DNA from 3 places in the Adlercreutzia equolifaciens DSM 19450 genome. Region 3 is predicted to be linked to each of the others. Evidence: predicted binding sites of a transcription regulator. Region 3 holds the regulator's gene; each other region holds the start of a gene.
The links. The regulator LexA, encoded in region 3, represses DNA repair genes until DNA is damaged. The targets are predictions, from matches to a motif close to CNAACANNTGTTNG.
Positions count from the first base shown of each region.

Region 1 (7,343 bases), 410 kb from region 3:
TCTTGCCCCGGGCCAGCGCCAGCTCCACCTTCACCCGGCCGTCCTCGTTGAAGTACATCTTCAAGGGCACGATGGCCAGGCCCTTCTCGGCCACCTTCGCGTCCAGGTAGCGAATCTGCTTCTTGTGCAGCAGGAGCTTCCGGCGCCGGTCGGGGTCGGGGTTGAAGATGCTGCCGTTGGAGTACGGCGAGATGTGCACGTTGTTGAGCCACACCTCGCCGTTCCGAATGAGGGCGAAGCAATCGGTGAGCTGGCAGTTGTTCTCTCGCAGCGAGCGCACCTCGGTGCCCGTCAGCTCGATGCCGGCCTCGTAGGTCTCCAAGATCTCGTAGTCGTGGAAGGCCCGGCGGTTCTTCGCGATGGTCTTCTCCTCGCGCTTCGGCACGGCCCTCACGCCTCCTCGGGTGCAGCGGAAGCGTCGGGCGCATCGGCATCGGCATCGGCGCCGGCGGCCTTCCCTTCCGCATTCTCGGTCACCGCGCCGCCCAGCCCCGGCACGAAGCTCGTGTCGGGGGCGAGGTCTTGTGCGAAGCGGGCGATGAGGCGTACCGTGGCCTCCAAATCGCGCAGGCAGATGACCTCGGTGGGAGTGTGCATGTAGCGCAGCGGCACGGAGATGAGGCCCGTGGGAATGCCCCCGCGCGTCACCTGAATGGCCCGAGCGTCGGTGCCGGTGACCGACGGCTCGGCCTCCAGCTGGTACGGAATGCCCTCCGCCTCGGCAGCGGCCACGAGGCGCTCGAACACCACGGGGTTGATGTTCGGCCCCCGCGCGATAACCGGGCCCGCCCCGCAGACGATCTTTCCGTACTTCGTTTTGTCGATGCCCGGGTAGTCCGTGGCGTGGGTGACGTCGAAGGCGAGCGCCACGTCCGGATTCACGGCATGGGCGCTTGTCATGGCGCCGCGGGTGCCGATCTCCTCCTGAGTGGTGGCTACGGCGATGAAGTCGCCCGGGGCGCGGCCGGCGCGGGCCAGCTTCTCCATGACGCGACAGGCGATCCACACGCCGCACTTGTCATCGAAGCACTTCGAGACGGCCATGTCGTCGCCGAACCGCTCGAATCCGACGCCGAACGTGATGGGGTCGCCCACCCGCACAAGCTTCTTCACGCGCTTGGGCTTCATGCCCAAATCGATAACGAGGGAGGAGAGCGGCGTCACCGTCTTGCGCTCGTCCGGCTCGATGAGGTGGATGGGCTTGCGGCCCACGATGCCGCGGAGGGTACCGGAAGCGGTGTGCACGTCGACCCGCATGCCGGGCAGGATGGCCGCGTCCACGCCGCCCAAAGAGGCCACGGAGAGGAAGCCCTCGTCGGAGATGTAGGTGACCATGAGGCCGATCTCGTCCATATGGGCCGCCAGCATGAGCGAGGGCGCACCGGCGTCGCGGCCCTCGAGTACCGCGCGCACCGAGCCCATGGTGTCGGTGGCCACTTCGTCGGCCACATCGGCGAGCCTCTCGCGCACGAGAGACGCCGCCGGTTCCTCGAAGCCCGTCGGCGAGGGAGTCTCCACCAGCTGCTTCAGAAATTTCAGGTGCTTCTTCTTCATATCACCAATATCCTTTCGAATGCTTGCGCTTGCGCTCGGGCTTGGGAGGGCGGAAGTCCAGCGCCAGCTGGCCGTCGGTGGTCTTCTCCCGCTTCTCGGCGGGAGCGGCGCCGGCGCGCTCCACCTTCTCGATGGTCCACGATACCGCGCTCGCGCCGAACAGCTCCAGCATCTTCATGCGCGCATCGTGGGCGTTTGCCTTGGTGCCGGCCCGTGCGTCGCTCTCGAACTCGAACAGCCCGCGCTCTCTCTCGTAGGAGCCCTTCGGCGACTGGTAATGGGCGATGTACGTTGCCATAAACTCGCGCGCTTCCTTTCTCAAACGTTCCCGAGCCATGATAGCAGAGCGCACGAACTTCGTGGATGGCCCGGACGCCAGATTCTGCCAGGTAAATGCCACTTCGACCCCGAAATGTGCGCCCCATTTTCCACGTCTTGTACATTTCTATCTTCAACTGGCACTTTTCTGCCATTTCAGCCCCGAAATGTACAAACCGTCTCTTGTCCATCAACCATTTCTAGGCCAAAGTGGCATTTCGAAGGCAGAATCGGAAAAACATCTGGAGACGACCGGCCACCAGCCTGGGCACCGTTGGACACCAAACAGTATCTTCAGTGTCCAAAAAAGAGAAAAGGCCAGAGGCTATAAACCTCTGACCTGGTAAAACATGGAGCCGGTGACAGGAATCGAACCCGCAACCCACTGATTACAAATCAGTTGCTCTACCGTTGAGCCACACCGGCGACGAGCGCGTGAACGGCCGACCCTCCCCATCGATGCCGTTCCGCGTCGGCCCATTGTACGACAACGCTCCGATTTAGGGAAGTTGCAACCGCAGATTCCCTACTCCTTGGCGCCCCACTGCTCGTAGTAGGAGTCGATGGCGGCCGCGATATCGTCGTCGATCACGATGCGTCCGGCCACCTCGTGGTTGTGCAGGCACTCCTTCACCTCGGCCATGGACACGATGGAGGCCACCGGGAAGCCGTACTTCGCCTCGATCTCCTTCTGGGCCGTGGTGACGCCGCCCTTCCCCACCTCCATGCGGTTGAGCGACACGATGAGCCCGCGCACATCCACATCGGCAGCGGCCTTCAAGATGGGGTAGGTCTCGTCGATGGACTTGCCCGAAGTGGTGACGTCCTCCACCATGATGACCTTGTCGCCGTCGTGAAGCTCCGCGCCGAGCAGGTTGCCCGCGTCGGCCCCGTGGTCCTTCACTTCCTTGCGGTTGCAGCAGTACTTTACCTCCTTGCCGTACAGCTCCTGAAGCGCCATGGCCGTCACCACCGCCAGGGGGATGCCCTTGTAGGCTGGCCCGAACACCACATCGAAGTCCAGCCCGAAATTGTCGTTGATGGCCTGGGCGTAGTACAGACCCAGCCGATGCAGCTGCTCGCCGGTCACATAGGCGCCCGCATTCATGAAGAACGGCGACTTGCGCCCGCTCTTCAGCGTGAAATCCCCGAACTTCAGCACGTCGCTTTCCACCATGAACTCGATGAACTCGCGCTTGTAAGCCTCCATAGCCGCCCTTTCATCCGTGAGGAGTTCCCTCGTCTTTCCTGCGCCGAACATGATACCCGATTCCCCCACCCGTTTCCGCAGAGCCGACGAAATCCTTTGGAGAGAAAGGCACGCAATCATTTTACTGACACCGGTAAAATGATCTTGGGCAAGGAGAATACCGTTCGGCATCACGCTACCATCCCCCTTAACCTCCCAATTCTATTGACACGCGAACATCTATTCGAGTAGTATAGCGTACATTCATTCGGGCGAACAAGTGTGCTCGTTTGGTGTTAGCGGCGGGAAGATGTCTGGCGGTTGGAAGGGGTTGCGCGGTGAACGTCATCGAGAAGCTGGAGATTCTGGCCGATGCGGCGAAGTACGACGTGGCTTGCACCTCCTCCGGGGTTCAGCGCGCGGGCAAGGCCGGGCAGCTGGGCGCGGCCACCCAGGCGGGATGCTGCCATTCGTTCACGCCGGACGGGCGCTGCGTCACGCTGCTCAAGGTGCTCATGACCAACGTCTGCGTCTACGATTGCTGCTACTGCGTGAACCGCGCGAGCAACGCCGAGGCACCCCGAGCCGCATTTACGCCTCGCGAGTTGGCCGACCTCACCATCGGCTTCTACCGTCGCAACTACATCGAGGGGTTGTTCCTCTCCTCGGGCGTCGCCGGATGCCCCGATCGCACCACCGAACTCATGATCGAGGCCCTGCGCATCCTGCGGGAGGAGTACGGCTTTCGCGGCTACATCCACACCAAGGCCATCCCCGGCACCTCGGTGGAGCTCATCGACGAGCTGGGGCGCCTGTCCGACCGTCTCTCGGTGAATCTGGAGCTGCCGAGCCGGCAGAGCCTGGGGCTTTTGGCCCCCAACAAGTCGCGTGCGTCCATCCTGGCCCCCATGCGGCATATCTGCGACTCCATCGCCGACGATGCGGAATCGCGCTCGCTGGCGAAGAAGCGCACTACGGTATACCTGACGAAGAAGAACGCCCGGAAGGCACGGGCCTTCGCGCCGGCGGGCCAGTCCACCCAGATGATCGTCGGAGCCACCCCGGAAAGCGACTACCAGATCCTGAACCTGTCGGCGGCCCTGTACACCCACCTGTCGCTGAAGCGCGTGTTCTTCAGCGCCTACCTCCCCGTCGTGCCCGATCCGCTCCTGCCCGCCACCGACGCCGTGCAGCTGAACCGCGAGCACCGCCTCTACCAGGCCGACTGGCTCTTGCGCTTCTACGGCTTCAACGTGAGCGAGATCATCGACGAGGAGAACCCCTTCCTCGCCCCCGATGTCGATCCGAAGGCGAACTGGGCTCTGAACCACCTGGACTTCTTTCCCGTGGAGGTGAACAGCGCGCCTTTGGAGGCCCTTCTGCGCGTGCCCGGCATCGGCGTGCGCGGGGCGAAGCTCATCTGTCGGGCACGACGGCAGTCCACCCTCGGCGAGGCGGAGCTGAGAAAGCTCGGCATCGCCTACAAGCGGGCCCGCTACTTCATCACCATGAACGGCGCCTGGGGCGGATCGGGAGTCGATTTTTCCCGCGAGGCCCTGCACGCGCGGCTTTCGGCCCCTATCGACGGCGGTCGCCATGGGCGCCGCGCCGACCGCGCCCCAGCTGGCCAGATGAGCCTCTTCGAAACCGTGGAGGCACCGCCCGTACTGCCCGAGGCGAGCCCCGATGCGGCAACCGCCCGCGAGGTCGCCTTCGCCGCCCAGCGCCGGGCCCTTGAGGCGGCCGGGACGGCGACCGGGCGGCAAGCAGCCGCAACCGAGCCGGCATCAGTCGCAGAGCGCTCGATCGCCGACGGCCGCAAAACGCTCGACAGCCCGCTGCTCTCGGTGGCCTAGGTGGGCGCCATGAAGCATATCCCGAACGCATACGCGGAGGGCGCCCCTGCGACGCCCTCCCCTCCTCCCGACATCTACGACGAGGTGGCCTACGCCTACGACGGCTCCCTGGAAGGGCTGCTCTCGGCCGTCTTCGCCGCCTACGAGCGCCGCGAGCGTCCCACCGATGTCGCGCCGGAAGAGCGCCTGCAGCCCCGTCTCGGCCAGCGCGTGGCGCTCATCCCCACCGACCAGGACCGGGCCCTGCGCGTCATGAGCACCCTGCGCCGCCAGTGCGGCCGCGCGGCAGCCCTGGCGGTGACCCGCGCCGCTTGCTCGGACGAGCCGGATGCGGGCACGGCGGTCTACCGCTTCGTGCGCTATGCCATCGACGAGCAGAAGCATCGCGCATGCGAGCACTGCCGCAAGCGCGCCTCCTGCGCAGGCCGCGGCGGCATGGGGCCGTGCCCCAAGCAGCGGGGTCGCGCCTTCTCGGACATCACCCACCCAGCAGTAGAGCGGCTCTTCCGCATTTCGCGCTCGGTCGGTCAGGAATGCGAGCATATGCGCCAGTTCGTGCGCTTCCAGCACCTCGCCGGCGAAGGAGCCGATGTGTGGTTCGCCCGCGTGAACCCGAAGGCGTCGGTGGTGCCGCTCATCATGGATCATTTCGTGGAACGGCTCGGCGTGCAGCCCTTCATCATCTACGACGAGGTGCACCATCTCGCCGGCGTCTACGACGGCGGCGACTGGCAGCTGGTGAACACCGAGGGCGCCGGCGACTTGGAACGGGCGCTGCCCGACCGCACCGCCGACGAGGCCCTCATGAGCGAGGCCTGGCGCACCTTCTACAAAAGCGTCTCCATCGACGCCCGCTACCACCCGGAGCTGCGCCGGCAGTTCATGCCCAAGCGCTTCTGGAAGAACCTCACCGAGCTGCAGGAAAGCCCTGCCGCCCTGCGCACCGCGCTACGCTGAGCGCGGGTGAGCCGCGGCCGCGCAAACATCCCCGCCGGTGCGACGACAGCCCTACAAGCTGAATACCAGCTCGCTGGTCGGGGCGGTCAGCTTGCCGGGCACGGGACGCTCGCACTCGTAGGAAATCCCCACGGCCGGCCCCACGTGCACGCCGATGACCGGACTGACGGGCAGCACCTCCACCGCGTGTCCCACCACCGGCTCGATAGCCTCGCGCGCCCATTTGATGGCGGGGGCCGCCGATCCGATGTAGTGCACCACCACGCGCTTGAGTCCGCACGCATCGATATCCTCCTTGAAGATATCGACCATGCGCGCCAGCGTCTTCTTCCACGTGCGCACTTTCGCCAACGTAGCCGTCTCCCAATCGGCCACCGTGAGCACGGGGGAGATTTGCAGCAGACCGCCGAGCAACGCCGACGCACCTCCAATGCGACCGCCCGCCTTCAAAAAAGCAAGGCTCTCCGGCGCGAAGATGAACCGCGACGAGACGACCGAATCAATCGCCGCCTGCGCGCACCGCGTCAGATCGCCGCCCGCGTCGCGCGCATCGCATGCATCGAGCACCGCGAACATCTCGTCGCCGCAGTTCGACGTCGAGTCGATCAGTGTGCAGCGGAACTGCTTGTAGCGCTCCTTGCAGGCCCGAGCGCTGCGCACCGCCCCCTCGAACGTTCCGGACATCTTCGACGAGATGAAAACCCCGAGCACCTCATCGGCCGCCTGCGCCGCCTTTTCGAAAATCGTCTCCATCGCATGCTGCGAGGGCTGGCTCGACGTAGGCGGATTGTCGATCATGTCGGCGATATCCTCGTAGAACGCATCGACGTCCATGTCGGCCTCGCGGTACTCACGACCATCCCGATTCACGAACAGCGAGACGACTTCGATATCGCGCGCCCGCACCACCTCGGCGGGGATAGAGGCGACCGAATCGGTGACGATCTTGACCACGACTTCTCCTTTCAGCGAGGCGCCCGAAGGCATCCGCGCCGCACGCGACGGCGTATCGCGACGCTGCGGCCGCAATGGGGCATTTCTGCTATCGTACACCATGTGCGCAGTCGAAAACGCGCGCAGAGGAGAAGTTCATGCGACCGTTGAGCCAAAAGTCGGCTAATACTTTCGCATGCCGCTGACAGCTAGGCGCTACACGCCCGTGAAGTCGAAGGCGGGAATGAAGCTCTCCTCGGCGGCTCCCCCTTCTTGCCAGAAGTAGTCCTCCACTCCCAGCGCGTCAGCGAAATCCAGCAGCTCCTCGTACTCGGAATCGGGCACGGCGCACGCCAGCTCGGGGCTCGCGACCAGAGCCGCGGCGGCCCGCGCATCACCCGCATCAGCGGCCCGGGCGATCACCGGCGTGTACTGGTTCATGAGCGACAGGCGGATGTCGGCTCCGAAGCGCTCGTGAAGAAGCCGCACCACGGCCTTGGAGTTCTCCAAGGCCCCGGGCAGCATGAGATGGCGAA
Region 1 covers NC_022567.1:1,765,494-1,772,836, forward strand. The annotation lists gene smpB (SsrA-binding protein SmpB) at 1-385, opposite strand, end outside; gene AEQU_RS06870 (M42 family metallopeptidase) at 391-1,554, opposite strand; gene AEQU_RS06875 (hypothetical protein) at 1,556-1,852, opposite strand; tRNA gene AEQU_RS06880 (tRNA-Thr) at 2,224-2,298, opposite strand; gene pyrE (orotate phosphoribosyltransferase) at 2,399-3,082, opposite strand; gene AEQU_RS06890 (putative DNA modification/repair radical SAM protein) at 3,400-4,917, shown strand; gene AEQU_RS06895 (TIGR03915 family putative DNA repair protein) at 4,927-5,874, shown strand; gene AEQU_RS06900 (DegV family protein) at 5,926-6,828, opposite strand; gene AEQU_RS06905 (radical SAM protein) at 7,024-7,343, opposite strand, start outside.
Region 1: AEQU_RS06890 (putative DNA modification/repair radical SAM protein) is a predicted target of LexA. The motif match lies at 3,295-3,308, and genes of this name have one in related genera.

Region 2 (7,343 bases), 580 kb from region 3:
CGCCAAGGTGCCGTCCTCCTGGCCGTCGTACTGGGTGAACACGCAGTTCCAGTACTCCAGGAACCGGTCGCAGTCGCAGCCCGGCGCGCAGTCGGGGCTGCCGCAGCCGAACTCGGGGCCCTGGTCGTAGTAGATCTCCGAGCAGGGGCCGCAGGGGCCGGTGGGGCCGGCGCGCCAGAAGTTGTCGTCCTCGCCGAGGCGCGAGATGTGGTCCTCGGGCACGCCCAGGTTCTTCCAAATCTCGATGGTCTCGTCGTCATCCTCGAACACCGTGAAGTACAAACGCTCCGGCGGCAGCCCCAGCACGTTCACGGAGAAGTCGTAGGCCCAGGCGCACATCTCTTCCTTGAAGTACTCGCCGAAGGAGAAGTTGCCGAGCATCTCGAAGAAGCTCAGATGGCGGCCCGTGGTGCCGATGATGTCGATGTCGTTGGTGCGCACGCACTTCTGCACGGAGGTGGTGCCGATGTAGGGCGCCTCCAGCTGCTTCTGCTGCAGGAAGTAGGGCTTGAACTGCACCATGCCGGCGCTCGTCAGAAGAAGCGACGGATCGTCGGGAATGAGCGAGGAGGAGGGCACGAGCTTGCAGCCCTTCTCCTGGAAGTAGTTCAGGTACTTCTCGCGAATCTCAGCGGTGGTCATGTAACGCATAGGTGTTCTATCCGTCCTTTACGGTCAACGAAAACAGTTGCAGCAGATTATAGCGCTCCTTGCGCGCTACTTTTTGGAAGACGACGTGTCATCATGGGAATGGCGCGCCGTCACCTTCCCATGGGCCTGCGAGCGCAGCTTCGGCAACTTGCGGCCGAACAGCGTCGCGTCGTCCAGCTTGATGGGCTTCATGGAGCCGGTGGTGACGCCCGGTGACGTGGCGTCCGACAGCGGGTTCACTTCCTCGTTGTCCGACGGCACGCCCTTGAAGAACACGCCGTCCTCGGCCACCAGGTGCCGGCCGGTCTTCTTCTCGAAGTAGTAGACGAACACCGACTTGGCCACGGCCACCAGCGGGATGGAGGCGAGCATGCCCACGAGCGACCCCATAAGACCGCTCATGGCGCCGCCGAGGGCCGAGCCCACCATCAACGCGATAAGGGTGAGGGCCGGGTGGATGTCCACCGAGTTCGCCATGATCTTCGGCGAGACGAAGGTGTAGACGAGCTGCTGGATGACCACGGTCCCGGCCAGGGCGATAAGGGCCACCAGCGGGCTCACGAAGACGGCCGCGATGGCCGCGAGCGCACCTCCCAGCCACGGGCCGATGATGGGGATGATGTTCATCACACCGGTGATGAGGCCGAGCACGGCCGCGTTGGGCACGCCGACGACCTGGAACAGAATGCCGCAGCCCACGCCGATGACGGCGCACTGTAGAAGCGTTCCCTTGATGTAGCCGCCCATGACGCGGGTGAAGGTGGCGTGGAAGAACTCGGCGTCCTCGGCGTGCTTGGGGCCGATGAGCCGGCGCGTCTCGCGGCCCATGGCCGGCAGCTCCATGAGGATCCAGAAGGCGATGACGAGCGCAAACCCTAAGGCCATAAGGCCGTTGGCCAGCGTCGTGGAGAAGGCCACGATGCCGTTGGCGCTGCCCTGGGCGATGGAGGAGGCCCAGGATGCGGCCGACTTCTGCACCTCGCTGATGACGTTCTTCACCGTTTCGTCCTCGAGCATCGGGGCATAGCGGGCGTACAGGTCGTTGCCCCAGGCGATGACCGCATCAACATAATGGGGCAGGTTGCTGACCAAGTCGTTGAACTGAGCGTTCAAGCCGAACATTGGCGAGAACAGAAGGAAGCCGATAAGGGCGAGCACGAGCGCCATGATGATGTAGGCGATCGTGGTACCCAAACCGCGGTTGACGTGGTGCTTCTCCAGCCCGTTCACAATGCCGCGCAGGCAGAAGACGATGATGACGGTCCAGATGAGAATGGCCACGGGCACCGACAGGATGTTCAGCAGGTAGACGATCGCTGCCAGAAGCAGGATGGCCGCCACCACGGCCCACAGGTCGAAAAAGCGCGTGCGGGCGCGGGCCTGCTTGGTGCGCGAGATGGCGTTGGCGGCAGCGGTGGCCGCGGCGGCCGCGCTGCGCGGGTTGTTGACGGAAGCGGGCGCGTCGGCTCCTCCCTGCGATTGAGACGCGTCGGTGCTCATGGGAATCTCCTCAGGTGCAAGCTACTGAACGGTGTAGGGGCTGTTCCCCACGGGGGCCGGCTTGGCCTTAGCCGCGGCGGCGTTGGGAGAGACGGCCGGCGAGGCAGCGGCTGCGGGGTCGGCAGGGGCCGTCGCAGACGCGGTCGGCGCGTCGGTGTCGGTATCGGCGTTGGCGTTGGCCACGGCCGCATCGGCGATGGTGCCGGCGGTGCCGGAGAGCTGGTCTTCGAAGTCGCGGGCACGTTCTTGGCTGGCCGCGTTGGCGGCCTTGACAGCGGCGCGGCGGTCCTTGCCCTCGGCGACGACGGCGCGGGCGGCATCCCCCATGGCCGAGACGGCGTCGGCAACAGTCGCCCCGCGCTCGGGCGCGCGGCCGGCCTTCGCGGCGGCGCTAGCGTCGGCAGCGGCTCCCAAGCTCACGGACTCGTCAGAGGCGTAGCGCGGCTTGAACTTGCTGCGCAACTTGCCCGTGAGCGAGTTCACCAAATCAATCGGAGCGCTCGTCACGGTATCCATGGCCCCGGCGGCCTTCGAGACGGAATCGGTGATCTGGGTCACGTCTTCCAGAATCTGGTCGACGCGCATGAGTTCCAAATTCGCCGCGTCCACCGTGAGCGACAGACGCTCCACCAGCGGATCGACGCGGCCCACGGCGGGCTTGGCCTCCTCGGCGATCTCGTTCACGCGGGTAAGCAGCGGGTCGATCTGGTCAGTTACCAGGGCATCCACATGGGCGATGAGGGGATCGACCTGGGCGGTGATCTTCTCCACGTTCTTCAGCGTGGGGGTGAGCTCCTTATGGGCGTCGTCGATGGTCGAGCGCGTCGAGCGGATGGTGAGCGCCAATTCCACGACGAACCATACGAGCACCGCGCCGACGAGCACGTAGATGACGGGCAGCGCGATGTCCACGATCCCTGCGAAATCCATGATGAGCCTCCTTATAATTCCGAAGACCTGACTATACCATTACTGGAGTCATTCTAATTAAGTTGCGCAGGGCCTCCACGGAACGCGTCCGCATGGTAGCCATTCCGTAAACGGAAGTTGACATCGTGTCACACGCGAGCGACATCGCCAGCGGCACCCGTGCTGGGGCGCCCTCGACCGAACGTCGCCCCAGCACGATGCCTGGCTCGCTGCGCGGTGCCCGCAACGCGGCGGACGCAACACGCCGAGCCGCGACTCAACTCCCCTGGCGGTCGCGAGCGGCGGCATCGGTGCGGTAAGCCTCCCAGCCGCGCTCGCCGGGTTGGTAGAAGCAGCCGCGCTCAAGGCCCTCGGGCAGGTAGCGCTGATCCACCCAGCCGGCCGGGTAGCTGTGGGGGTACTTGTACTCGCCGTAGTTTTCCGAGCCGGGGCGATGACGATCGCGCAGGTAGTCGGGCACCTTGCGGACCGGGCCGTTGCGCACTTCGCGCAGCGCCGCATCGATCGCGGCCTCGGCGCTGTTGGACTTCGGCGCCAGCGCCAAGTAAATGGCGGCCTGGGCCAAGTTGATGCGGCACTCCGGGTAGCCGATGACCTCGGCAGCCCGGAAGGCGGCCTCGGCCACGAGCAGGGCCTGGGGGTCGGCGTTCCCGATATCCTCCGAGGCAGCGATGTACATGCGCCGGGCGATGAACTTCGGGTCCTCTCCCCCGTCGATCATGCGGGCGAGCCAGTACACGGCGGCATCCGGATCGCTGCCCCGCATGCTCTTGATGAACGCGGAGATGATGTCGTAGTGCATGTCCTTGTTCTTGTCGTAGGGCAGCGCGCGATGGGGCGTGGCGGCCCGCACCATGGCCTCGGTGATGGAAACGGGGGCCTCCTTCGTGCCCGGCGCCACCATACCAGCGGCCAACTCCAACGTTGTAAGCGCCCCGCGGCCGTCGCCGCCGGCCAGAGTGACGATGGCCGCGGTGGCGGCCTCTTCCAGAGCATAGCAGCCGGCCAGCCCCCGCGCGTCTTCCACAGCGCGACCCACCAGCTCGGCGATCTCGTCGTCGGACAGCGAATGCAGCTCCACGATGCGCGAGCGGGAGATGAGGGCTGAGTTCACTTCGAAAAAAGGGTTTTCCGTGGTGGCGCCCACGAGCACCACGAGCCGGTCTTCCACCGCATGCAGCAACGCGTCCTGCTGGCTGCGGTTGAAGCGGTGGATCTCATCGACGAACAGGATGGTACGCAAGCCCCCCATGACGAGACGCTTCTCCGCCGCGTCGATTTCCCGGCGCAAGTCGGACACCGTGCCCCCGATAGCCGACACCTCCACGAAGGTGGCGCGGGTCGATTCAGCGATGACGTGGGCAAGCGACGTCTTGCCCGTGCCCGCCGGCCCGAAGAGGATGACGGAGCTTAACGTGTCGTTCTCGATGGCCGCGCGCAGCCAGCTGCCCTCGCCCACGGCCTCCGTCTGCCCGACCACCTCGTCGAGCGTGCGCGGCCGCATGCGCACCGCGAGCGGCGCCACGTCCCGCTTCCGATCATTTTCCATAGCAGTAAACAAAGTATCCATAGCCCGTAATGGTACCACGGAGCCCGCCAAAATAATAGAACAAATGTTTTATCAATGCGAAATGCACGACAAAAAAGAAGCGGCCCGGCGGAGGGGGCCGCCGGGCCAGAAGGAGGGGGGATGCGACTCTCGCGGAGCCGCTTTCTGCTTTAAAGAGACAAAGCAGGCAAGTGATCGGAGGGGGTTGTCTCACTTGCTGACGTCAGTATAACAGCCACCCTTGAATTCCCTATGATGCACCCATGGTGAACTTGTGGATTCATAGGCTCATCGTTAAGTAATTCTTCACATTTTAGAAGAAACCTCATCAGCGGTAACACCTATCCCTGACGACGCGCGAACAGCACGTTGTTCGTCTCGAGCCAGCTCTCCACGGTGCCCGTGTCGAAGCCGTCGGCCGGATCCACCACAAGCGCGTACATCTCCTCCTCGGCAAGCACCGCGTCCAGCGCGTCGGTGAGCTGAATCTCGCCGCCCACCCCCGGCTCCACATCGGCCAGCAGCTCCATCACGCGGGGCGAGAGCAGGTAGCGGCCGAACACCGCCAGGTTCGACGGCGCATCCTCTAGCGCCGGCTTTTCCACCAGCGAGTCCACCTTCCACACATTCTCGGCCACCGCCTCCCCGGCGATGACGCCGAAGCGGCTCACCTGGTCGTCGGGCACGGGCATGACCGCGATGACGCTGGCCCCGCCATGGGCGTCGGAGACCGCCTTCATAGCCGGCAGCATCTCATTGCCCGGCACGAGCACATCGCCGAGCAGCACGTAGAACGGCTCGTCGCCCGTCTTCTCTGCCGCGCAGCGCACGGCATGTCCCAGCCCCAGCGCCTCCTCCTGATACACGTAGCTGACCGGCAGGTTGCCGACATATTCCACCGCATCGGCATAGGCGTCCTTGCCGCGCTCGCGCAGAAGCGCCACCAGCTCCGGGTTCGGCGTGAAGTGGTCCTCAATGGCCTTCTTCTCGCGGCTGTTGACGATCACGACCTCATCAGCGCCGGAAGCCAGACCCTCTTCCACCACATACTGGATGGCCGGGCGATCCACTACCAGCAGCATTTCTTTGGGCTGGGCCTTGGTAGCCGGCAGAAAGCGGGTACCGAGCCCCGCCGCGGGAATGAGTGCCTTCATCGAGCGCCTTTCTCTTCGTTGTTCGCGTGCCGTCCATGATACTACAGATGCACGATGGCGGACCTTGCGTCGCCTTGCCGCACTCCAAAGCTACTCGATTGAGCAAAAAGACATAATTCTCGTAGTCTCGTCCTCTCCTATCGCGCCGACCGCTAAACGCGACCTGGCGAAACTCTGGCTGAGATCTGGCGGGTGCCGTAGTTTTCCAACGCAAAGCTACGAGAAGTGGGGTATTTTGCTCAAAACGGGCATCTGCCGTTCGCGCCCGCATTGCGCGCGAGGTCGACTATACTAGACACATGGACGAAACCTGCGCACATATTCTCGACCCCATCCCCGACGAGCAGTACCTGGAGGCCCGCGATGCCACCGGGGGCAAGCCGGCGGGCGTGCGCTTTCTGGCATTCAACACCATCATCGACATCGAAGCCTACGGCGAAGCGGCGGCGTGCCGAGCGGCCTTCGAGGAGGCCCGGGCGCTCTGCCGCCTCTACGAGCGCCTATTCAGCCGCACGCTTCCCCACTCCGACATCGCACGCATAAACAGCGCGCACGGCCAGCCCGTGGCCATCGACCCTTTGACCTACGACCTGCTCGAGAGGGCGCTTTCCTACTGCGCGGAAAGCGAGGGCGCCTTCGACATCACCGTAGGCCCGGCGGTGCGCCTGTGGAATTTTCACGAGGGCACGGTGCCCGATGACGGTGCACTCGCCGAGGCGGTGCGCCACGTCGACTGGCACGCGCTCAGATTGTGGAAGACGCCGGCAGCCACAGCGGCCGAGAGCGACGCCGATGCCGCAACCGAGGCGGTACCCGGGTTCGAGGCAGCGCCCGAACCCAAGGCCTGCTTCGCGCAGCTGGCCGACCCCGATGCCGCCGTGGACGCCGGCGGCATCGCCAAAGGATGGATCGCCGATGCACTCGTGGCGGCCATGGAGGCCCACGGGCTCTCGGGCACCATCGTGAACCTCGGCGGCAACGTGGCCGTGAGCGGCACCAAGCCCACAGGCGACCCTTGGCGCGTGGGCATCCGCGATCCGCGCGACCCCTCCCAGCTCATCGGCGCCGTGCCCCTGGTTGCGGGATCGGCCGTCACGAGTGGCGTCTACGAGCGCTGCTTCACCGCACCCGACGGCACCTTCTACCACCATATCCTCGATCCGCGCACGGGACGCCCCGTCGAAACCGACGTGGCCGGCGTCACCGTCATCTGCGAGAAATCCATCGACGCGGAGGGCTTCTCTACCACCCTGCTCGCCCTCGGCCTCGAACGCGGCCTCGCCCTCGCCCGTCGGCACCCCGAAATTCTGCAGGCCTTCTTCATCGCCCCCGACGGCACTATCACCCCAGCCCGCTGAACAACAAAACTTTTCGCATTTTTGGTCACAAAACCGAGTTTTGAACTTTCCGAAGACCTGTTTTAATGCAACTGGCGCTTTTCAAGCGATCGTCGATCCCGGTGCGAACGGCAAGCTTCCGTAAAACACCAGGTCAAAGCTGGAGAGATTGAATCCTTGCATCTCGTGCCCCCGCAAGCAAGAGTTCAGAACTCGGTTTTG
Region 2 covers NC_022567.1:772,256-779,598, reverse strand. The annotation lists gene alaS (alanine--tRNA ligase) at 1-651, opposite strand, end outside; gene AEQU_RS02925 (AI-2E family transporter) at 718-2,151, opposite strand; gene AEQU_RS02920 (hypothetical protein) at 2,173-3,081, opposite strand; gene AEQU_RS02915 (replication-associated recombination protein A) at 3,338-4,651, opposite strand; gene AEQU_RS02910 (UTP--glucose-1-phosphate uridylyltransferase) at 4,972-5,784, opposite strand; gene AEQU_RS02905 (FAD:protein FMN transferase) at 6,084-7,142, shown strand.
Region 2: AEQU_RS02915 (replication-associated recombination protein A) is a predicted target of LexA. The motif match lies at 4,688-4,701, and genes of this name have one in related genera.

Region 3 (7,343 bases):
ACTTCTGCGACGTTTATGAGCTTATCAACGAGATGAAGATTTCGAACTTTGCTATGCTCATGTCGTTTCTGGTAGAATTCAGGCCAGAGTATGTTAATTACGTCTCTTCCCATGTGAATTTGGTCAAGACGTACATAACGGAACTTAATCGTTGCTGCTTTTGAGATAAGCAGGGATTATTTTACTAAATTCCTGTTATCAGACTTTTCACCGATATATTAGGCCGCTTACCTTTTATTTTGGGAGTTTTGATAACTCCATATTATCAGCCTTTCTTGTCAATCTTTTCAGAAGCCCTCCAACTTGGAACATTTTACCCTATATGGAGGGCGCTTAGCCCCAAGCATTGCCACTGCCGCCGGATGGTTGCGCGGTGATGGTGGCGCCCTCGCCGAGGATCGAGGTGAAGTCTCCCGTTTGCATGGCCTCCATGAGCACGGGCATCATGAGCGCGATGCCGACGATGTTGACGATGAGCGCAATGGCGCTGATGGCGAGACCCCAGATAAGCGTTTGACGTACCGTGGTGGCATAGACCTTCTGGCGACCGTCCACATCGTCTATCACGTGCTTGATCTTAACGAAGCCGACAATGGCGCAGACAAGGCCCACCGTGCTCAGCATCACGCCGCCGATGATGAAGGAGACCGGACCTGCAATGGCCGCTACCGTCGAGAGCGTGCGGGCGGATTTCAAGTCGGCGTCGATGAGCACCTGTCTCTGATCCTGCGAAGGCTCCGTCGACGGCTCGGGTCGCTGGGGATTTCCGGGAGTCGCCTCCGGAGCTCCCAGCTGCTGGGGTTCGGGCGTTTCTTCGGGTTTCGAATCGCGATGATCGGTCATAAAGGACACTCTTTCTAGGAAAGGCCGCTGCTTCCGAAGCCCTGCGCGCCGCGCGAGCTCTCGGGAAGCTCATAAGTGTTATGTAAAGTAATAGAGGGGGTAGCGATGATCACGAGCTGGGCGATGCGCTCGCCCTTCTCGTAGTTGAACGTCTCCGTTGGATCGAGGTTGATGAGCGGAACCTTGATTTCACCTCGGTAGCCGCTGTCTATGAGGCCAGGGGCGTTCACGATGGAGATGCCCTGTCGTGCCGCCAGGCCGCTTCGGGGAATGATGAGCCCCGCATAGCCCTCGGGAATGGCCAAGGCGATACCGCAGGGCACGAGCGCTCGCTCGAAGGGCAAAAGCGTGCCGCCCTCGGCAGCGCGCAAATCGAGGCCCGCATCGCCTGGACGGGCGTAGGCGGGCGCTTCCAGGGTCTCGTCGAGCTGCTTGAAAAGAACCTCCATGGATCAGCCCAGCTCTTTCAGGGCCTCGGAGAACTCCTCCACGTTCTGGAAATCCTTATAGACGCTGGCGAAGCGGATGTAGGCGACGTCGTCCAAGGTGGCCAGACGGGCCAGCACCAAATCGCCCAAATCGCGCGATTTGATCTCGTTGCGCTGGCTCGATCGCAGCTCAGATTCGATGCTCGTGATGAGCCCGTCGATCTTCTCGGGCGTGATGGGGCGTTTCGCGCAGGCGATGAGCAATCCTCGCATGAGCTTCTCGCGGTTGAAGACTTCCGACGAGCCGTCAGCCTTGATGACGAGAATGGGATTTTCGGCGAGCCGCTCGTAGGTGGTGAATCGCGTGCCGCACTGCAGGCATTCGCGACGGCGCCGGATAGAGGCGCCGTCGTCGGCCGATCGCGAGTCGACGACTTTCGATTCCTGATAGCCACAGGAAGGACAGCGCATAGGTTCTCCTTCTCACTTTGATAAGTTGATTGCTTATCATACCCTATCAGACCTAATGCGCTCCCCTCTTCAAAACATTGCTACCTTCGCGACACTCGCCCCCGACGCTCTAGGCGAAGAAGATGAGAAATGACGCGATGGTGCTGAGCGTGAAGGCTATGGAAAATTCGATGCGTGCCATTTTTTACTCCTGACCTCTTGCGTAGAACCTTTGTTCGCAGTTATAATAGAGCGAACAAAGGTTCACGTCAAGAGATTTTTCAAACAAATGTACGCTTTTGTGAAAGGATGCGCTATGACCCAGAAAGTGACCAAGCGGCAACAGGCGGTTCTCGACTGCATCGAAGCGTGCATTCGCGAGAAGGGCTACGGCCCTACCGTGCGCGAGGTGTGCCAGAGTTTGGGACTCTCCTCCCCTTCCACCGTCCATGTCCATTTGAAGGCGCTTGAAGACAAGGGCTTCATCAAGCGCGACCCCCTTAAATCCCGCTCCATCGCGCTTACCTATCCCATTGAGGAGGTTCCCTCCCCTGTCACGGCCTTCGCGGCCGCCTACAGCAAGCTCGTCAATGTGCCCTTGGTGGGCAACGTGGCCGCCGGCTCCCCTATTCTCGCCGAGGAGAACATCACCGATACCATCACGCTGCCCACGGACATCGTCGGCGATGCCCCCTCCTTCATGCTCTCGGTGCGCGGCGAGTCCATGATCGAGGCCGGCATTAACGATGGCGACTACGTGGTTGTGAAAGAGCAGCCGGTGGCCAACAACGGCGATATCGTCGTGGCCATCATCGACGACGGCGCCACCGTCAAGCGCTTCTTCCGCGAGGCCGACCATATCCGCCTGCAGCCGGAGAACTCGACGATGGATCCCATCATCACGACGGACTGCTCTATCGCCGGCAAGGTGGTGGCCGTGTTCCGGCGCCTGTAGCGCTTTCGCCTCACGAACAGATCGCGAACTCCCCTTTCGGCAAATTGAGAGCGCCCCTGCCCAGATCGCTTTGCGTATCACGGGCAGGGGCGCTCTTCCGTTCTGGACGCGCTCGCTTTCTCAGGCATCGCCTTCAGGGACGAGATAGGAGGAGAACGTGCTGACGAAGGCAGGGGCAACGAGCAGCTGCAGGCGCGTCCCCGCCTCCCCGTGGCTCTCGGAGATGATATGGCAGCGCTCGTGGGCCAGCGACACCAAGTCGCCCCGCTGATAGGGAATAAGCACGTCCAACTTGGTATCGGCGGCCGAGGCGGCCTGGGCAATGGCGCCCACGAGCCCCTCTATGCCCTCGCCGGTGCGAGCGGACACGAACTGGGCGCTCGGATAGCGCCTTTTAAGGCCGGCCAGCGTCTCGGCGTCCAGCAGATCGCATTTGTTGAAGGCAGCGATCGTGGGAATGCTCTGGGCCCCTATCTGGTCGAGCACCTCGCACACGGCCTCGATCTGCCCCTCGAACTCCGGCGAGGAGGCGTCGATCACGTGCAGGACAAGGTCGGCTCCGGTGATTTCGTCGAGCGTCGACTTGAAGGCCTCGACCAGCGTGGTGGGCAGCTTTTGGATGAAGCCGACGGTGTCGGTGACAGTGACCTCGCGGCCCTCGGGCAGCTCGAACTTGCGGGTGGTGGAGTCCAGCGTGGCGAAGAGCTTGTCGTAGCTGAGCACATCGGCCCCGGTGAGCCGGTTGATGAGCGAGCTTTTCCCGGCGTTGGTGTAACCGGCCAGCGCCACTTTGAACATGCCGCTGCCGTACCGGCTCTCCCGCTGCAGCGAGCGCACGTCGGACAGGCGCTCAAGCTCGCGGCGAATGCTCGTGATGCGCTTGCGCACCATGCGGCGGTCCACCTCAAGCTGGCTTTCGCCCTCGCCGAAGCGGGATCCCACACCGCCTCCCATGCGGTTCGAGGCGAGGTGGGCCCACATGCCGCGCAGGCGCGGGTACAGGTACTGGTTTTGGGCGAGGCGCACCTGCAGGCGCCCCTCCTTGGAGGTGGCGTGCAGAGCGAAGATGTCCAGAATGAGGGCCGTGCGGTCGATAACCTTCACGGACTTGTCCATGACCTTCTCCAGATTGGCCTGCTGGGAAGGTGTCAGCTCGTCGTCGAAGATGACGAGGTCGGCCTCGCGCGACCGTGCCAGCTCGGCGATCTCGTCGGCCTTGCCCGTGCCGACAAAGGTGCGCGGGTTGGGCGCGTCCAAGCGCTGGGTCGTCGTGGCTACCACATCGGCTCCGGCCGTATCGGCCAGACGTTCCAGCTCGGCCAGGGAAGATTCCAAGGGCCACGGCAGCCCCGGGCGCTCGACGCCCACGAGAACGGCGCGCTCTCGACGCTCCTCGGCCTTGGTGGCCGGGCCCTTTTGGATGACGGATTCGTATTCGGTCATAGCATGCTCCTTTGCTTCAAGTAACGACGGGACCCCATGAGGGGAAGGCGGTGCAAGTGGTCGTTACAGGCGCATGAGCATCACTCCTTAATCGTGGCGCGGCGTTGCGCCGGGGAAACGGGGGCTATCATAGCACAACAGCAGCATCGGAAAAGCTCACGGCAGCACAATGGTTCCCGAGAAGCTCTCCGTTGCCGGCCCCGTCATGGATATCGTGCCATCCTCGTTCCAGCAGATGTGCAGTAGACCGCCGCTCAACATAAGATCGTTCTCCCTGCCGGCCCGGCCAGTGAGGCAGGCAGCCGTGTTGGTGGCGCAGGCGCCGGTGCCGCAGGCCAAGGTCTCTCCGCAGCCCCTCTCCCACACGCGCATGGCGATGCCCTCATCGGTGACGGAGGCGAACTCGACGTTGGTTTTCTCGGGAAATGCGGGATGCGTCTCGAAGAAGGGGCCGGGAAGATCGATGCGCAGGGTCGAGAGGGATTTCTCCGCACCTGCGGGGAACAGCTCGTCGGGCAAGGCCGCCCAATCGTCCACGAGGCAGACGGCGTGGGGGTTTCCCATGGAGACGCAGGCGAATTCGAAGGCTCCCCACGGCGAATCGAGGCGCAGATGCCCCACATAGGGCGTACCGTCGGCCATGCGGGAGTCCGGCGCGGCGTCGACGGGCACGAGCGCGGGATCCAAGATGGGCGCGCCCATGTTCACGGTCGCCTCGGTCATCTTTCCCCCCGCATCCACGGAAAAGGCGATGGGGCGCGGACCGGCCAGGGTGTCGGCCAGAAGATGTCCCGAGGCAACGTCCGCCAGCTCGCGATCGACGAGGTACTTGGCGAAGCAGCGTACGCCGTTGCCGCACATTTGGGCCAAGGTGCCGTCGGCGTTGATGTAGTGCATGTAGCCGTCTCCCTCTTCCGAGGTTGCCGGCCGCACGAGGATGACGCCGTCGGCGCCGATGCCGAAGTGGCGGTCACACAGATACGACACCTGGGCATCGGTCAGACTGAGAGCGCGGTCTCGATCGTCAATGAAGACGAAATCGTTGCCGAGACCGTGCAATTTGGCGAAGGACAACTCCATGGGACGCTCCTTTGAGGCGGCGATTGAGGGGGCGGAAGCTCTCCTCGACGACCCGGAAGGGTCGCTTCAACCATGGTAGGCGTCCAATGTTTCCAACTGGGAAAGAATCTCGGCGGCCACGGCTTCGGCATCGCCGGCATCGGCGTTCACCCAGCGGATGCGCCTGTCGCGACGGAACCACGTGCGTTGGCGCTTGCCGTAGCGGCGCGTGGCCGTCTTGATGGCCTTCACGGCCTCCTCCAGCGTGGTGTTCCCATCCAGCGCCTCGACGATCTCCTTGTATCCGATGGCCTGGGGCGCCGTGACGCCGTCGCGGAATCCGGCGGTCAGCAGGCCCCGCACCTCGTCGACGAGTCCTGCGGCCACCATGGCATCGACCCGGGCGTCGATGCGCTCGTTCAGGATGGCCGGCTCCATGGCCAGCCCGAATTGCACGGCTGGAACGAAGGGCGCCACGGTGGCGAGCCGCTGTTTCTGCTCGGCGTAGCTGGCGCCCTCCTCCAAAAGCTCGAAGGCGCGCACGACGCGCCGCACGTTGTTGGGGTGGATGACGGCGGCGCTTGCGGGATCGCGCGCTTCCAGCGCCTCCCACAGGGCCTGGTTGCCGTGTTCCTCCGCGTAGGCGGTCCAGCGTTCGCGGACGGGGTTTTCCACCTGGTCGCCCTTGGGGAAGACGAAGTCGTCGATGGCCGCCTGCACGTACTGGCCGGTGCCGCCGCAGAGCACCGCTCTCTTGCCGCGGGCGTCTATATCGCGAAAGCAGCGCCGGGCGAACGCCTGGAACAGGGCCGCCGAGTAGGGCTCGCCGGGATCAACGAGATCGAAGCCGTGATGGGGCACGCGGCGCTCAGATGCGGGAAGCTTGCCCGTGCCGATGTCCATGCCTCGGTAGATCTGCATGGAATCGGCGCTCACCACTTCCCCGCCGAGGCGCTCGCCGACAATTTGGGCTGCGTCGGTCTTGCCCGAGGCCGTGGGCCCCACGATGGCGATGACAGGTGCGGAAAGCTCAAGCATGGGCGATCGTGCCCGAGAGATACCAGGTGCGGGCTTCCTCGATGGTCACGGGCACGATGCGCCCCACCAAAGACGCCGCCTCCGTGCCGGAGGGCACCGGAGCGTGAACGGTCTGGTTCTTCGGGCTCTTGCCGGCCAGGATGGAATCGTCGCGCTTGGACGTGCCCTCGACCAGCACGGGCACCGTGGCGCCGAGCTCCGCCTGGTTCGCCTCGAAGGCCTTGCGCTGGACGAGATCCACGAGCCGATCGAAGCGCTCCTGGATGACCTCGCGGGGCGTGTCGTCGTCCATCTCCGCAGCAGGCGTCCCCTCGCGCTTGGAGTAAATAAACGTGAACACCTGGCTGTAGCCGACTTCCTCCACGAGGCGATAGGTGTCCATGAAGTCCTCTTCGGTCTCGCCGGGGAATCCCACGATGATGTCCGTGGACAGGGCGATGTCGGGACGGGCGCGGCGAAGCTTCTCGATAAGGCCGAGGTAGTGCTCGCGGGTGTAGCGGCGGTTCATGGCCGAGAGGATGCGGTTCGAGCCCGACTGCACGGGAAGGTGCAGCGCCGGCATGAGCGAGGGCAGCGTGGCGAACAGCCCGATGACCTCGTCGGTGAGATCCTTCGGATGGCTCGTCGCGAAGCGGAGCCGCTCGATGCCCGCGGCATCCACGGCCCGAAGGACATCCGCGAACCGCGGCTCGCCGTAAAGGTCGCGCCCGTAGGAGTTCACGTTCTGCCCCAGCAGCGTGATCTCCTTGACGCCCGCTTCCACATAGGAGCGCGCCTCGGCGGCGATGTCGTCCAAGGGCCGCGACTTCTCGCGCCCGCGGACGTAGGGCACGATGCAGTAGGAGCAGAAATTGTTGCATCCCACGGTGATGGGCAGCCATGCCGCCCAGTCGTGCTCGCGCACCGTGGGCAGGGCGGAGGAGAACTCCGCTCCCCCCTCGATCACCTCGGCGGCGCGGCCGTGCTGCTCGATGGCGCGTCGGAGAAGCCCCGGCAGAGAGCCCAGATTGTGAGTGCCGAAAACCACATCGAGATGGGGAAGCGCCGCAAGCAGCTTGTCGCCGTCGCGCTGGCCGATGCAGCCGCCTACGGCGATGTAGCGCTTGTCGAGGGGCGTGCCGTCGCGC
Region 3 covers NC_022567.1:1,351,972-1,359,314, forward strand. The annotation lists gene AEQU_RS05340 (Rep family protein) at 1-164, shown strand, start outside; gene AEQU_RS11860 (hypothetical protein) at 334-843, opposite strand; gene dut (dUTP diphosphatase) at 858-1,292, opposite strand; gene nrdR (transcriptional regulator NrdR) at 1,296-1,742, opposite strand; gene lexA (transcriptional repressor LexA) at 2,038-2,676, shown strand; gene hflX (GTPase HflX) at 2,797-4,119, opposite strand; gene dapF (diaminopimelate epimerase) at 4,276-5,199, opposite strand; gene miaA (tRNA (adenosine(37)-N6)-dimethylallyltransferase MiaA) at 5,266-6,216, opposite strand; gene miaB (tRNA (N6-isopentenyl adenosine(37)-C2)-methylthiotransferase MiaB) at 6,209-7,343, opposite strand, start outside.